2 regions of the Pantoea sp. App145 genome follow, and region 2 is predicted to be linked to the other one. Evidence: predicted binding sites of a transcription regulator. Region 2 holds the regulator's gene; the other holds the start of a gene.
The links. The regulator ArgR, encoded in region 2, controls arginine synthesis, uptake and breakdown. The targets are predictions, from matches to a motif close to ANTGAATAAAAATACANT.
Positions count from the first base shown of each region.

Region 1: a site for ArgR is predicted at 4,981-4,998, ahead of argF (ornithine carbamoyltransferase). Genes of this name have one in related genera too.

Region 1 is NZ_CP133290.1:2,191,854-2,199,899, reverse strand. Features, by position in the region: gene RCF31_RS10105 (beta-N-acetylhexosaminidase) at 1-1,778, shown strand, start outside; gene ridA (2-iminobutanoate/2-iminopropanoate deaminase) at 1,824-2,210, opposite strand; gene pyrI (aspartate carbamoyltransferase regulatory subunit) at 2,292-2,756, opposite strand; gene pyrB (aspartate carbamoyltransferase) at 2,770-3,705, opposite strand; gene argF (ornithine carbamoyltransferase) at 3,949-4,956, opposite strand; gene rraB (ribonuclease E inhibitor RraB) at 5,121-5,540, shown strand; gene miaE (tRNA isopentenyl-2-thiomethyl-A-37 hydroxylase MiaE) at 5,598-6,359, shown strand; gene RCF31_RS10070 (GNAT family N-acetyltransferase) at 6,365-6,868, opposite strand; gene RCF31_RS10065 (valine--tRNA ligase) at 6,937-8,046, opposite strand, start outside.
Region 2 is NZ_CP133290.1:3,277,627-3,285,672, reverse strand. Features, by position in the region: gene asd (archaetidylserine decarboxylase) at 1-253, shown strand, start outside; gene mscM (miniconductance mechanosensitive channel MscM) at 268-3,600, shown strand; gene mdh (malate dehydrogenase) at 3,634-4,569, opposite strand; gene argR (transcriptional regulator ArgR) at 5,000-5,470, shown strand; gene yhcN (peroxide/acid stress response protein YhcN) at 5,961-6,224, shown strand; gene RCF31_RS15085 (YdgH/BhsA/McbA-like domain containing protein) at 6,313-6,585, shown strand; gene yhcN (peroxide/acid stress response protein YhcN) at 6,685-6,948, shown strand; gene RCF31_RS15075 (barstar family protein) at 7,007-7,276, opposite strand; gene aaeB (p-hydroxybenzoic acid efflux pump subunit AaeB) at 7,451-8,046, opposite strand, start outside.

The sequences.
Region 1 (8,046 bases), 1.1 Mb from region 2:
GCTGGCGCTTTGCCTCCAGCCATTATCCCCAGTTGCAGGAGAAAGCCAGCGATGGTCGCTACTACACGCAGCAGGATATGCGCGATGTGGTGCAATACGCCACGCAACGCGGTATCCGCGTGGTGCCGGAAATCGATCTGCCAGGTCATGCGTCGGCCATTGCGGTGGCGATGCCAGAGCTGATGAGCGCACCGGGACCTTATACGATGAAGCGCGGCTGGGGGGTGTTTAAGCCGCTGCTCGATCCGAGTAATGAAGAAGTCTTCAACTTTATTAATACGCTGGTGGGGGAGGTAGCGGCGATCTTCCCGGATCCTTACCTGCATATTGGCGGCGATGAAGTTGATCCCACGCAGTGGAATGATTCCCCAAAGATTCAGCAGTTTATGCGCGATCATGGCCTGAAAGACGCCCATGCTTTGCAGGCGTGGTTTAATCAGCGGGTGGAAAAAATCCTCGAAGCCCACCAGCGGCAGATGGTGGGCTGGGACGAAATCTATCATCCCTCCCTGCCGCATAGCATTCTGATCCAGTCATGGCAGGGGCAGGATGCGCTGGGCGAGGTGGTGAAAAATGGCTATCGCGGTATCCTCTCGACCGGCTTCTATCTTGACCAACCGCAGCCTGCGGCTTATCACTACCGCAACGAACCTTTCCCCCAGGGGTTAAATGGGCAGGATCAGCTGCAACCGGGTGAACAGGCGCAGAGCTGGCAATTCACCCTGCCGCGTCTGAAGGGCAGTGCGGTACAGGGCAGCTTCACCCTGATTGACGGCAAAGAGGGCTGGCGTGGGTTTATCGACTTCAACGGCAAAGCACGGCGTCTGGTCAGCCAGGTTGACTGGTTATCGCCCGGGGAGGTGACGTTCCGTGTCGATAGCTGGATGGGAGAAGTGCAGCCGGTGGTGACGCTGACGGAAAACAACCTGACCGGTTATATGCTGGTGGGTAACGTGCGTTATCCCACGGAAGGTAGCCGCCTGGCGCAGGTACCGGCGGGCATCGCTCCGTCGCTGCCGACAACCCAGCAGCTCAGCGAAAATCTGCTGGGCGGCGAAGCGGCGTTATGGGCAGAAAACGTCAACAGCCAGATTATTGATACCAAACTGTGGCCGCGTACTTTTGTCGTGGCCGAGCGGCTGTGGTCTGCCGCTGATGTGAACGACAGCGACAATATGTACCAGCGTCTGCGTGCTATCGATCGCTGGAGCACCGTGTCGGTAGGGTTACAACAATACCGGCAGGCGGAAGTGCAGATGATGCGTTTGGCCAACAGTACCGATATCACCCCGCTGCGCGTGCTGAGCGAAGTGCTGGAACCGGCGCAATATTACACGCGCCAGCATCTGAAATTCCAGGCGGGGCACTACAACTATTTCGAACCACTGAACCGGCTGGCCGACGTGCTACCTGCGGAGAGTGAAGCGATACGTTTGCTGGATCAACAGGTCGATGCGTTGATTGCCAATCGCGAAAACCATCAGGCCGCCAACGCTATTCGCCAGCAGTTACAACGCTGGTTGAGCAATTGCGACCGGGTAATGCCGCTGACGCTGCATAACTATCAGTTACACGCGTTGCAATCGCAGGTGCAGCAGGTAGCTGAGCTGAGTCGTCTCGGGCTGGATTTAGTGGCGACGTTGCAGCGTAATCAGGCGTATGGCGCAGGCGAAGTGGCGCAGATGCAGGCAAAACTGGATGCGGCTGCGCTGGTGCAGGATGAAACGGTACTGGCTTTAGTGAGACCGTTGGAAAAACTGCTACGTTCTTTCAAATAACAACGGATGTAGCGGCGCGATAAATCGCGCCGCTACGACAAGGGATCAACGACGAATCGCGATCGCTTCGATCTCAATCTTCACGTCTTTCGGCAGACGAGCGACTTCTACGCAGGAGCGTGCCGGGAAGCTGGCGTTGTGTTCGGTGAAAAAGGCTTCATAGGTGGCGTTAACGGTGGCGAAATCGTTCAGATCTTTCACGAACACCGTGGTTTTTACGATATCACCCACTTTCAGGCCAGCGGCTTCAACAATCGCCTTCACGTTGTCCAGCGACTGACGCGCCTGAGCGGAAACATCTTCCGCGACTGCGCCGGTTTGCGGATCCACCGGAATCTGGCCGGAGGTGATGATCATGCTGCCGAGATCCACGCCCTGTACATACGGACCAATCGCTGCCGGTGCTTTTTCAGTACTGATTTCGCGAGACATTGTTTCTCCTTAAGAAAGTGCGCCGCCAGCCACTGCCCGCGACGTGAAAATATCGACCCATTATAGGGACGCAGCCGACGATTACCAGTGACCGAGCACCACGTGGTGCGCGAACTCTTTCTCGCAATATTTGCACTTCAGATGCACTTCATTGTCGCGCTTTTTCACCGCAAAACTGGAGAACACCGGTTCACTGCGGCTGATACAGTTGCCGTTCGGGCAGGTGAGCACGCGCTCGATACGATCCGGTAAAGTCGGGGCGATCTTCGCCACCACTTCATACTCGTCGATGCGGTTGACGGTGGCATGCGGCGCATACACCGCCAGCTGGTTGATCTGATCGTCGGTCAGGAAAGTGTTTTCGATCTTGATCAGATCCTTACGTCCCATTTCGCCGGAAGGCAGATTCAAACCGATGGTGATGCGTTGATCGGTTTCCGTCAGGCGAAACAGCGACAGTAACTTAAAGCCAACCTGCGCCGGGATATGGTCAATCACCGTGCCGCGTTTGATGGCTTCAACCTGCAATTTGTTATCGTGTGTCATGCTGTTTTCCTCCTTACAGGGCCAGGTCGCGATTCAGGACCAGCGCCAGCAGCGCCTGGCGGGCGAAGATGCCATTACCAGCCTGCTGGAAATACCAGGCGTGTGGTGTGCTATCGACGTCGGTGGTGATCTCATCAATGCGGGGCAGTGGATGCAGCACCTTCATATTGTCGCGTGCCCCTACCAGGTCGCTGGCGCGCAGGATGAACTGGGCCTTAACGTTGGCGTATTCCGACGGGTCAAGACGCTCTTTCTGCACGCGCGTCATGTACAGGATATCCAGCTGCGGCAGCACTTCTTCGATACTGTCATGACGTGACCAGCTGATGTTCCGCTCATCCAGCATATCGGTGATGTAAGACGGCATTGCCAGCGCATCAGGGGCGATAAAGAAGAAGCGGTTGCCGTCGAATTTCGCCAGTGCCTGAGTCAGGGAATGCACGGTACGGCCATATTTCAGGTCACCGACCATCGCCACATTCAGGTTATCCAGGCGACTCTGGGTTTCGCGGATGGTGAACAGGTCCAACAGGGTTTGGGTCGGATGCTGGTTGGCACCGTCACCGGCATTAAGAATCGGCACGCCGCCGGAAAACTCGGTCGCAAGGCGAGCAGCCCCTTCCTGTGGATGGCGCATCACGATGGCATCAACATAGGTGCCAATCACCGAGATGGTATCGGCGAGGGTTTCGCCCTTTTTACCGAGCGAGGTGTTGCTGCCATCAGCAAAACCCACCACCGAGGCACCGAGGCGATGGATGGCGGTTTCGAACGACAGGCGGGTGCGGGTCGAGGCTTCAAAGAAGCAGCTGGCAATCACGTTGTGCTTCAGTAGTTCTGGCTGTGGGTGCGCTTTCAACTGCGCAGCGGTATGCAGTACCAGCTCAAGCTCGTCGCGACTGAGATCGTTGATAGAAATAATGTGCTTACGATATAGCGGGTTGGCCATAGCTCTCTCCTCTGCGCTGCCGGATGACGGACAAAAAAAAGCCCCTGCTTAAGGGGCTTTTTTTGCGATCGATTGATGACGGAAAGAAACAGGTGCGCCGCCAGCTTTCTGGCGTAATGGAGCGTCAAATTGTGCGCTGCGCTGTTGCATGCTTCCTCCCGGCAAATTGTGGCGCATTATACGCATTCACTGATTTGCATCAAGCAAAAATCGCGGTGAGGTAAACGTTTGCCCTGACGGCTGTTACGGCTGCCCCAGCGTGGCGACCATCACCGCTTTGATGGTGTGCATACGGTTCTCTGCCTGATCAAATACGATGCTGTGTTCCGACTCAAACACGTCATTGCTGACTTCCATGCCGTCATGCAGACCGTACTGCTCGGCCATCTGGTGTCCGAGGGTGGTTTGATCGTCGTGGAAGGCGGGCAGGCAGTGCAGGAATTTGACCTGCGGATTGCCGGTCAGCGCCAGCATCGCGCTGTTGACCTGATACGGGCGCAGCAGGGCGATACGATCGGCCCATACTGATTTGTCTTCCCCCATCGATACCCATACGTCAGTGTAGATGAAATCGGCACCCTGTACGCCGTCGGCGATATCTTCCGTCAGGGTAATTTTGCCACCGGTTTTCTGTGCCGCCACACGACATTGCTCCACCAGTTGTTCTTCTGGCCAGCAGCCTTTTGGTGCGACCAGACGCAGATCCAGCCCGACCAGCGCTGCCGCTTCCAGCATGCTGTTACCCATGTTGTTGCGTGCGTCACCGACGTACACCAGCGTCATTTCGCTCAGGGATTTCTGCGGCAAATGTTCCTGCATGGTGAGGAGATCGGCCAGCAGCTGTGTTGGGTGGAATTCGGTGGTCAGCCCGTTCCATACCGGTACGCCGGCGTATTCGGCAAGGGTTTCCACCAGCGCCTGGCCGTAGCCACGATACTGGATGCCGTCATACATGCGGCCCAGCACGCGCGCGGTATCTTTCATCGACTCTTTATGGCCGATCTGGCTGCCGCTCGGGCCGAGGTAAGTGACGTTAGCACCCTGGTCGTAAGCGGCAACTTCGAAAGAGCAACGGGTACGGGTCGAGTCTTTTTCGAAGATGAGCGCGATGTTTTTACCTTTCAGGTACTGCGTTTCGCTGGCGTTTTTCTTTGCGTGTTTTAATTCACCGGCAAGGCTTAACAGGTAATCAATTTCTGCTGGGGTGAAATCCAGCAATCTCAGGAAATGACGTTGATTCAGCTGACTCATACAGCTCTCCGTGTGATCATCATAAATGAATTAAAATTCAATCTAACCGGATGAATATGCATTTTCAACCCCAGCGTTAAGAAACTTTGTGTTTTGAGTAGTGGCGCGCGAGGCAGTGTGGGAAAATAATTGCATTCATTGCCGAACATTTTGAGGACATCACCATGGCATACGAAGCATTGCTGGAAGAACAACGCGAAGAGACGCGGTTGATCATTGATGAATTACTGGAAGATGGCAGCGATCCGGATGCGCTCTACACCATCGAGCATCATCTCTCCTGCAACAATTTTGACTCGCTGGAAAAAGCGGCGGTTGATGCCTTCAAGCTGGGCTACGAAGTCACCGAGCCGGAGGAGCTGGAGCTGGAAGATGGCAGCACGGTGATGTGTGTCGATATTCTGAGCGAAGCGGCTCTGAAACCCGAACTGATCGATGCGCAGGTTGAGCAACTGGTGAACCTGGCGGGTAAATACAACGTCGATTACGACGGCTGGGGCACCTACTTCGAAGACCCGGACGCGGAAGACGAAGATGATGACGGCGACTTCATTGATGATGAAGACGACGGTGTGCGTCACTAAGCATGAACGGGCGGCCATGTTGCTGCCCGTATTTTTCTCCCGCAGATAAAGACATTCATGAATTACGCCCCGCTATTAGCACCTATCCATCAGTTTCTACATTGCCGCACGCCGCAGGCGTGGATTGATGAAGCGCGCAAACCAGAAAATCTGACGTTGCTGCTGACCGATCATATGGTGTGCGAGTTAAAAGCGGCACAGACCGCCGTCTGGCTGATTCGCAAATATGTTGCGGATAAGCCCAGTGGTGACGCCATTCTGGCGTGGCTACAGCCTTATGAAGATTTCATCTTTGGTGAAAATCAAGACAGCAACTTTATCAACGCCCATAAGAATCTGACCAAAAGCATCATCGTGCGCAATGAACTGCCGTGGGCGGATGATCTGGTGGAAAAGATGGTGCTGCTGATCAAAGAAGAGCTGCATCATTTTTATCAGGTATGGGAAATCATGCAGGCGCGTGGTCTGCCGTATCGCAAAATCACTGCCAGCCGCTACGCGAAGGGATTGCTGCGCGAGGTCACCACGCATGAACCGGATACGCTGGTGGATAAGCTGATTTGTGGTGCTTACATCGAAGCGCGTTCCTGCGAACGTTTTGCCAGCCTGGCACCGTATCTGGATGAGCAACTGGAGAAATTCTACATCTCACTGCTGCGTTCAGAGGCGCGTCATTACCAGGATTATCTGGCGCTGGCGGCGCAGATCTCCCCGAAGGATATTGCACCACGCGTGCGCGCCATTGGTGAGGCAGAAGGGCGGCTAATCAGCGCACCGGATACGGAGCTGCGTTTTCATAGCGGCGTGCCGGTGTTTTGATGTCGTTACAGGGTACGCAGCATGCGTACCTCACAATCCACATGCCCGGTGCAGCCCAGCGCTTCTTCAATCAGCGTAAAACCGAGCGATTCATATAACTTAATGGCACGTGTCAGGCTGCCGGTGGTTTCCAGATAACAGCGGCGAAACCCCTGCTGGCGTGCGTAATCCATCGCGCGCAGTGCCAAATCCCGCGCCAGGCCGAAGCCGCGCACTTCCGGCATAAAGTACATTTTCTGCAATTCACAAATATCCGGCGCACTGCATGCCAGTGGTGCCACGCCGCCCCCGCCCAGCACCTTGCCCTGATGTTCAACAATCCAGTAGGCGCTGTTCGCCTCGCTATACAATTCAAACAGACGATCCAGGTTGGGATCGGACACGGTATAGCCTTTGTCCGCGGTCAGACCGAACTCGGCAGACACCGCGCGAATTACCTGCGCAATCAGCGGATTATCGGCAGCAGTAATCGGGCGCACCTGAAGATCCAGTGGGGTGACGGTGGTCATTATCATCTCATCCGATATAAAAAAGCCGGGCAGTGCCCGGCTTCGGTTAAGCAGTTGGCCTGAAACGCTTACAATGCCGCAATCACGCCTTGCTGTTCAATCAGTTTTGCTTTCGATTGTTCCAGTTCCGCTGCGCGCTCGCGCTCTTTCGCCACCACCGCTTCCGGTGCGCGGGCGACAAAGCCTTCGTTTGCCAGCTTGGTCTGGATCTTCTCGATCTCAACATCAAGCTTGGTCAGCTCTTTCGCCAGACGATCCAGCTCCGCGTCTTTGTTGACCAGATCCGCCATCGGGATCAGCAGCTCCGCGCCTTCAACGATCTTGGTCACCGATACCGGGCCTTTCTCGCCCGCAGGCAGAATGGTCAGGCTTTCCAGGCGCGCCAGACGCGACAGGAAGTTGCGGTTCTCCTCCACGCGACGCAGCGCCGCAGGGGAGCAATCACGCAGCAGCACATCCAGCGGCTTGCTCAGTGCGATGTTCATTTCCGCACGGATATTACGTACCGCAACAATCGCCTGCTTCATCCACTCGATATCCGCTTTGGCTACGGCATCTTCTTTCGCCGCATCGTACTGAGGGAACGGTTGCAGCATGATGGTATCGTCGCTGATATTTTTCAGGCCTTTAACACGCTGCCAGATGGTTTCGGTGATAAACGGAATAATCGGGTGCGCCAGGCGCAGCAACGCTTCCAGCACGGTGACCAGCGTGTTACGCGTACCGCGCAGTTCCGCTTCGCTGCCGCTGTTCATCACTGGCTTGGTCAGCTCCAGATACCAGTCACAGAACTGGTTCCAGGTGAAGTCGTACAGCAGGTTCGCCGCGATATCGAAACGATAGCTGTCCAGCGCTTCACGATAGGCTTTCACCGTGCTGTTGAACTCGGTCAGGATCCAGCGGTCCGCCAGCGACAGCTTCATTTCGCCGCCGTTCTGACCACAATCCTGCTCTTCGGTGTTCATCAGCACAAAGCGGCTGGCGTTCCACAGCTTGTTACAGAAGTTGCGGTAGCCTTCCAGGCGCTTCATATCCCAGTTGATGTCACGGCCGGTTGAAGCCAGCGCTGCCAGGGTAAAGCGCAGGGCGTCGGTGCCTGATGGCACGATGCCGTCCGGGAATTGCTTCTCGGTACGTTTGCGGATCTTATCCGCCAGCTGCGGCTGCATCATGTTACC
Region 2 (8,046 bases):
GACGATTACGCCGCCGCGTGAAGGGGTGATTAAACGCTGGCACTACCCGGCAGCCGACCATGACGGAGCCGTTGTATTGTTGAAAGGACAGGAAATGGGTCGCTTCAAGTTGGGTTCAACGGTCATCAACCTGTTTGCGCCACAGCGCGTCAAACTGGCGGAAAGCCTGGAAGCCGAAAGCAAGACCCGCCTCGGTCAGCCGCTGGCCATCGCCCTGCCACAGCCGGGTGAAACCGCCCCGCTCACCGACTAAGCGGGAATTTCCCAGTGCGTGCCTCTCTTATTCTGCTGCTGAGCCTGTGGTTCAGCAGCACTGCTTTCGCTGCCACTGTCCCGGTAGCCAGCGACCTGAAACAAGAACTGGACGCGGCCAAATCCGCGAAAAGTTCCCCCTCTCAAACTGAACAGATCCAGACGCTGGAAACGGCACTCAATTTTCTTGCTGAACGTGATGACTCCCTGGAACGCACGAAGCAATATCAGCAAGTGATTGATGACTTCCCGCGACTGGCGCGTGAACTGCGCCAGCAACTCGCCAGTCTGACGGATAGCAGCAAAACCGTGCGCAGTAATATGAGCAGCGCCGAGCTGGATCAGGAGATTTTGCAGGTTAGCAGTCAGTTACTGGAAGAGGGACGCCAGGCTCAGCAGGAACAGGACCGGGCGCGTGAAATCAGCGATTCGCTATCGCAGTTACCGCAGCAGCAAACCGAAGCACGTCGCGCGATGACCGAGAGCGACCGCCGTGTACAGGGTGCCGCTGCAGCCACGACGCCGCAGGCACAGGCTCAGGTTTACGCACGTCAGGCGGAAAACGCCGCCAATAAAGCCCGTGTGGATGAACTGGAGCTGGCGCAGCTCTCCGCCAATAATCGCCAGGAACTGGCGCGGATGCGTGCCGAAATACATCAGCGCCAGGCGACCCAGCTGGATAACTATCTCCAGGCGCTGCGTAATCAGCTGAATAACCAACGTCAGCGTGAAGCAGAACAGGCGCTGGAGCGAACCGAACAACTGGCAGAAAACAGTGGCGATTTGCCCAGCATCATCAGCGATCAATTCCGGGTAAACCGTGAATTGTCAGCCGATCTCAATCAACAGGCACAGCGCATGGATCTGGTCGCTTCGCAGCAGCGACTGTCGACCAATCAGACCTTGCAGGTACGCCAGGCGCTAAGTACCCTGCGCGAGCAATCACAATGGCTGGGAGCCTCGAACCTGCTGGGCGAAGCGCTGCGCGCCCAGGTCGCGCGTCTGCCAGATGTGCCGAAATCGCAGCAGATTGATAACGAGATGGGCCAGTTACGTGTCCAGCGGCTGCGTTATGAGGATTTGCTTGAGCGCCAGCAGACGCTGCGTAAAGAGAAGCAGGATGATGGCACGCCCTTTACCAGCGAGCAGAGCCGCATCCTCGAAGCTCAGCTGAAAACTCAGCGCGAGTTACTCAACTCATTAATTTCCGGTTGCGATACGCTGATTCTGGAAATTACCAAACTTAAAGTCTCCAATACCCAGTTGCAGGATGCACTAGCTGAAGTGCGCGACGCCACACATCGCTATCTGTTCTGGACGGCTGACGTCAGTACCGTTGACCTGAATTTCCCGGTGGATGTGGCACAGTCGCTGGGACGCCTGCTATCGCTCGATACGTTGGGCCAGTTAGGTAAAGCGCTGGCCATGATGTTTACCAGCAAAGAAACAGTGCTGCCAATCATGGGTGCACTGCTACTGGTTGGGTTTAGCATCAGCACGCGCCGTCATTACCATGCGTTTCTGGCGCGTGCCGCCAGCAAAGTTGGCAAGGTCACACAGGATCAATTCAGCCTGACGCTGCGCACGGTGTTCTGGTCAATTCTGGTGGCCGTACCGATACCGGTGCTCTGGGCTGCACTGGGTTATGGATTGCAGGAAGCCTGGCCCTACCCGATAGCGGTAGCGATCGGCGACGGTATTACCGCCACATTGCCGCTGCTGTGGGCATTTATGATCAGTGCCTCGTTTGCCCGCCCAAATGGCCTGTTTGTGGTGCATTTCCGCTGGCCGCACACGCGGGTGGCGCGCGCGATGCGTTATTACTCACTCAGCGTCGGCCTGATTGTGCCGCTGATCATGCTGTTGATTGCCTTCGCTAATCTGGAGGACCGTGAGTTCTCATCAACGCTGGGGCGGTTGTGCTTCATCCTGATTTGCGGCGCATTGAGCATTGTCACCGTCAGCCTGAAACGTGCAGGTATTCCGCTATATCTGGATAAAGAAGGTAACGGCGATAACTTCGTCAATCGCATCCTGTGGAACCTGATGATCGCCATCCCGCTGGTCGCCGCCTTCGCCTCCTGCATCGGCTATCTGGCGACTGCGCAGGCGCTGCTGGCGCGTCTGGAAACGTCCGTTGGCATCTGGTTCTTCCTGCTGGTGATTTACCACATTATCCGCCGCTGGATGCTGATTCAGCGTCGCCGTATCGCTTTTGATCGCGCCCGTCAGCGCCGTGCCGATATGCTGGCAAACCGCGCTCGTAGCGAAGAGGAGAAGGATCAGCCCGCCGGGAGTAGCGAAGCGCCAGAAGCAGACGAACCGATTATCGATCTCGATGCCATCAGCGCTCAGTCGCTGCGTCTGGTGCGCTCCCTTCTGACATTAATTGCGCTGGTGTCAGTGATTGTGCTGTGGTCAGAAATTCACTCGGCGTTCGGTTTTCTGGAAAATATCCGCCTGTGGGATGTCAGTACCACGATTCAGGGGGTGGAGAGCATCCAGCCGATTACCCTCGGCTCGGTCCTGATCGCCATACTGGTGCTGATTATCACTACCCAGCTGGTACGTAACATGCCAGCGCTACTGGAGCTGGCGCTGTTACAGCACCTGAATCTGACGCCCGGTACTGGCTATGCCATCACCACCCTGACCAAATATGTGCTGATGCTGATCGGTGGCCTGATTGGCTTCTCCATGATTGGTATCGAATGGGCGAAGTTGCAATGGCTGGTCGCCGCACTCGGTGTGGGTCTTGGTTTTGGTTTACAGGAAATCTTTGCCAACTTTATTTCCGGCCTGATCATCCTGTTCGAAAAGCCGATTCGTATTGGCGATACCGTCACCATCCGCGATCTCACCGGCAGTATCACGCGTATTAATACCCGTGCGACCACCATTACCGACTGGGACCGTAAAGAAATCATCGTGCCGAATAAGGCTTTTATTACTGAGCAGTTCGTTAACTGGTCGCTGTCCGACTCTGTCACACGCGTCGTGCTGACCATTCCTGCACCCGCCGGGGTGAACAGCGCAGAGGTAACAAACCTGCTTAAACAGGCGGCAGAGCGCTGTACGTATGTGCTGGATATGCCTGCACCCGATGTTTTTCTCGTCGATCTGCAACAGGGGATTCAACTGTTTGAGCTGCGCGTCTATGCCGCCGAAATGGGGCATCGCATGCCGCTGCGTCATGAGCTGCATCAGTTGATTCTGCATGGTTTCGCCGCGCACGGCATTGAAATGCCTTTCCCGCCTTTCCAGGTGCGTATGGAAACGCTGGGCAAGAAGACGCCGGCCAGCAATGGCGCACCTGCGGCGCGGAATTTTAAATCAGGTGGGTTATAAAAGTAGCGGCGCGACAAATCGCGCCGCTGCAGGTTATTTCACAAACTCCTCGCCCTGGGCGATATCTTTTTTCAGCGTATCCAGCATGCCGATCAATGCCTGCTGCTCAAAAGCGCTGAGCGGCCCGAGCGGTCGCCGTTCAACGATGCCGTTTTTGCCCAGCAGCAGCGGCTGTGAGAAGAATCGGGCGTATTCACCATCCCCTTCCACATAAGCACATTCCACAACATTGGCTTCGCCCTGCATGGCTCGTACCAGCGACAGACCAAAGCGCGCGGCCGCTTGCCCCATCGATAGCGTCGCAGAACCGCCACCTGCCTTGGCTTCCACCACTTCAGTGCCGGCGTTTTGAATCCGTTTGGTCAAATCCGCGACTTCCTGCTCGCTGAAGCTGACGCCTTTTACCTGCGATAGCAGCGGCAGAATAGTGACGCCCGAATGGCCACCCACCACCGGCACGTCAATCTCGCCCGGCTGTTTGCCCTTTAACGCCGCGACAAAAGTATTGCCACGAATAATATCCAGGGTGGTGACGCCAAACAGGCGGTTCTTATCATATACCCCGGCTTTCTTCAGCACTTCCGCCGCAATCGCGACCGTGGTGTTAACCGGGTTGGTGATAACGCCAATCAGGGCTTTTGGTGCAGTGCTCGCCACCTGTTCAATCAGGTTGCGGACAATGCCTGCGTTAACGTTAAAGAGGTCGGCGCGATCCATGCCGGGTTTACGTGCCACTCCGGCGGAGATCAGCACCACATCGGCTCCCTTCAGTGCGGGCGTGGCATCTTCACCACTGAAACCCTCAACTTTCACTGCGGTGGGAATATGGCTGAGATCCACAGCCACACCCGGTGTTACCGGGGCGATGTCATAGAGCGAGAGAGCTGAACCTGCGGGTAATTGGGTCTTGAGCAGCAGTGCAAGCGCCTGGCCAATACCACCAGCGGCACCGAGAACGGCAACTTTCATCCTGGACTCCTTATTAAGGTGGGGCAGAGATATGCCGGGTTTCCATCAGGTTACGAGTGTAATCAACTTCTCAGGCGATAGCGACAAGGCCCGTCGCGCTATAAACACTGACGCCGCAATTCGGCTCCCGAGACATCCACACTTCAGAAGTCGCCTGAATGATCATAAGTCGCAGCCAGAAGACAGGGGTCGGCAATGATCAGTCATTTTGTTGTTACCACTTCAATAATATAACAACATTGCAACCTTCGCTTTTGCGTGCCACCCCGCGATTTTGGCGCAGCGGGAAATCTCTGTTATGATCGCCGCCCCGCAGGTTTTCCCGGCGAAATTCTCACCTGGTTTATTGCATAAAAATTCATTTAAATGCATAATAATTTATCTGCTACGGGCCTGTTGCCCGATGCATCCCTCTTTTTATTGGTAACCTATGCGAAACCCATCTAAACAGGACGACCTGATCAAGGCGTTCAAGGCCCTATTGAAAGAAGAGAAATTCAGCTCTCAGGGTGAAATTGTGCAGGCGCTGCAGGAAGACGGCTTCGAGAATATCAACCAGTCAAAAGTTTCTCGTATGCTGACTAAGTTCGGTGCAGTGCGTACCCGCAACGCGAAAATGGAGATGGTGTATTGTCTGCCAGCCGAATTGGGTGTCCCCACCACCACCAGCCCGCTGAAAAACCTGGTGCTGGATATCGACTATAACGATGCGTTGGTGGTGATTCATACCAGTCCTGGCGCCGCACAGCTGATTGCCCGTCTGCTGGATTCTCTCGGCAAGGCGGAAGGCATCCTCGGCACCATCGCCGGTGATGACACCATCTTTATTACCCCCGCGCGTAGCTTTACCGTGAAGCAACTGCACGACGCTATCCTGGTTTTATTCGAACAAGAGCTATAAAACCCTGCCTGCTACCGGCAGATTACCTGCCGGTAACAATCCTGCCATCTCCCCCTCCAGCCGTCGCACTTTAGCCAAAATGCTCAGGAAACAATGCATTAAGCATATTCCCGTCAGTTCTCACCCCTCTGGATGATTGGTAGGACCTTTTAGCCTGCTTAACCTTTCGCGCTATTTTACACTGCTTTACATACCAACATCAGCTGTATTGCCCACTCACTGCGTATCAGCCAGCTGGATCAACCGGGATATTTCGCACAGAAAGATAAAATGACATAGACCTTTGTTTTTACATGTAATTAACAGTCATTGGACAGAAACCAGGCGTTTTTTATAACACTCAGTTATTAAAAGTTGTCATAAGGATAAAGAATAACAACCAAACATTATTAGCTGAATATTAATTTCATGGGTGATTAGATCTATACTTGTTTCGTGATGCAAATCACAGTGAATAAAAAGAGAAAAAACAGAAGACGAGGAAATAATCATGAAAGTTAAAACTACTATCGCAACCCTGAGCGTTCTATCTGCCCTGTCATTTGGTGCTTTCGCCGCAGATTCTATCAATGCCGATCAGGCCATGAATCTGCAACCGGCCGGCACCATCAGTGTCAGCGGCACTGCCGGTTCGCCGATGGATATCCATCAGCAGCTGAGTGAAAAAGCAGACCAGCAAGGTGCTAAAGCTTATCGCGTGATTGAAGCGCGTAATGACAACACCTATCACGCTACCGCTGAACTTTATAAATAAGTTTGCTGAAACAAGACAAGTATGAACGGCAACCCATTTGAGACGCAGTTGCGCTCAGGTTGCCAGACAAAATTCAGGAGAGTGAATCATGAAAACCAAATTATCTATCGCAGTTCTGAGCCTGGCCTCCATTCTTTCTTTCGGTGCCAGCGCTGCCAACCTGATCACTAACGAACAGGCAGACAGCATGAATCTGCAACCGCTGAACCAAACCATCAGCGTAAGTGGTCGTGATGGCGACCAGATGAATATCCGTCAGGAGCTGTCAGCCAAAGCGGATGCTCAGGGTGCCAGCCACTACCGCATTATTGAAAACAATCAGAATGACACCTACCACGTCACTGCTGAACTGTACAAATAATTGCTAACTGACTATCCGGCGCCTGCGGGCGCCAGGATAGAAATCGACGACCCGCTCCCACTTATCACCGCAGGTTGTTGATTGCTAAAGGAGAATATAATGAAAATCAAAACAACCATCGCAACTGCCAGCCTGCTCTCTGTCCTCGCTTTTGGTGCGTCTGCCGCACAGCTGGTCACAGCAGAACAGGCTCAGACTATGCAGCCTGCGGGGACAGTGACTATCAGTGGTACTGCCGGTGCGCCTATGGATTATCGTGCTCAGCTGTCGCAGAAAGCCGATGAACAGGGTGCCAGCGCTTATAAAGTGATTGAAGCCCGCACTGGCGACAATTACCACATTACTGCTGAACTGTATAAGTAATTCCTCGTCAACTGCTTGACGAACCCTTTGGCCCCGCTCGCCGGGGCCCTTTTTGTGGTTACTTCACATTAAAGCGGAGCTGCCCTTCCAGCTCCTCTTCTGCTTCATCAAACAACAGAATCAACGCGCCATAACGGCGCTTCTGTCCCTTTCCTAAGTGAATAAATTCAATCTCCAGCGGCAACGGCAGTTGATCGCCGGTCACCGCTTCCCAGAGATCGTCCAGATCAATAATCGCCAAATCCGCCAACGCAAAACGGTCGCTGAACTGCCGGAAAAAGTGCGCCTGATCGACGATTTCATCGAAATCAAAACGTTCGATTCTCATCATGACGATCCTCTCTGTGCCACTACTGATTAAAGCGATGAAATGAATGCGTCGCGGCAAAAGAAGGGGACATCCCTGCTTCTCCCGCCAGTTTGCATCCTGTCAGGAAAGTATAGATGGCATTATCCGGAGGTTTTGTGACAACGGGCCGCGCGATAAACGCGGCGGCTCATTTTAGATTTGAATCAATGTGTTGCGGTACTTACTCAGCATAGCGGCTAACCGTTTCACTGGCTCGGTCACGCTGCCTGGTGCCGCATATTGTTGGAGTTTTTCCTGGTAGATATCCAGCTCCTGCAATAACCGCTCAAAATAGACGCGCCGTTTATCATCACTGCGCGTCGAAATAACCTGGTCTGCAGTGGCTCGCAGCTGACGGTGGTAAGCCGACAAATCAGCATTGATGGGGACTTCCGCATTGCGTAAGCGCTGATGACCAATAATCAGCGTCAGGGCGATACGGTATTTATTAATATCACCCGGGAACAGGTTGAGCAGCAGGAACAATTGCTGATACAGCGCGGGCAGATGGTTTTCCCGGCGACGTACCTGGTTAGTGGTCATGGCCGACACGGCCGCATACATAAAGCGGTTGAGCAGCTTACGTCCGGTACGTTCTTTCGATTTGTCGCGAATCAGCAGAATCACCATCATCGCCACAAAACAGCCAATGACCTGACCAAGTGCGTTATCGAGAAACACGTTGAACTCAAACTTCATCGGGTTATCGAGCACCAGCACGTTAATCGTACCGATCAGCGCCCCGAGCG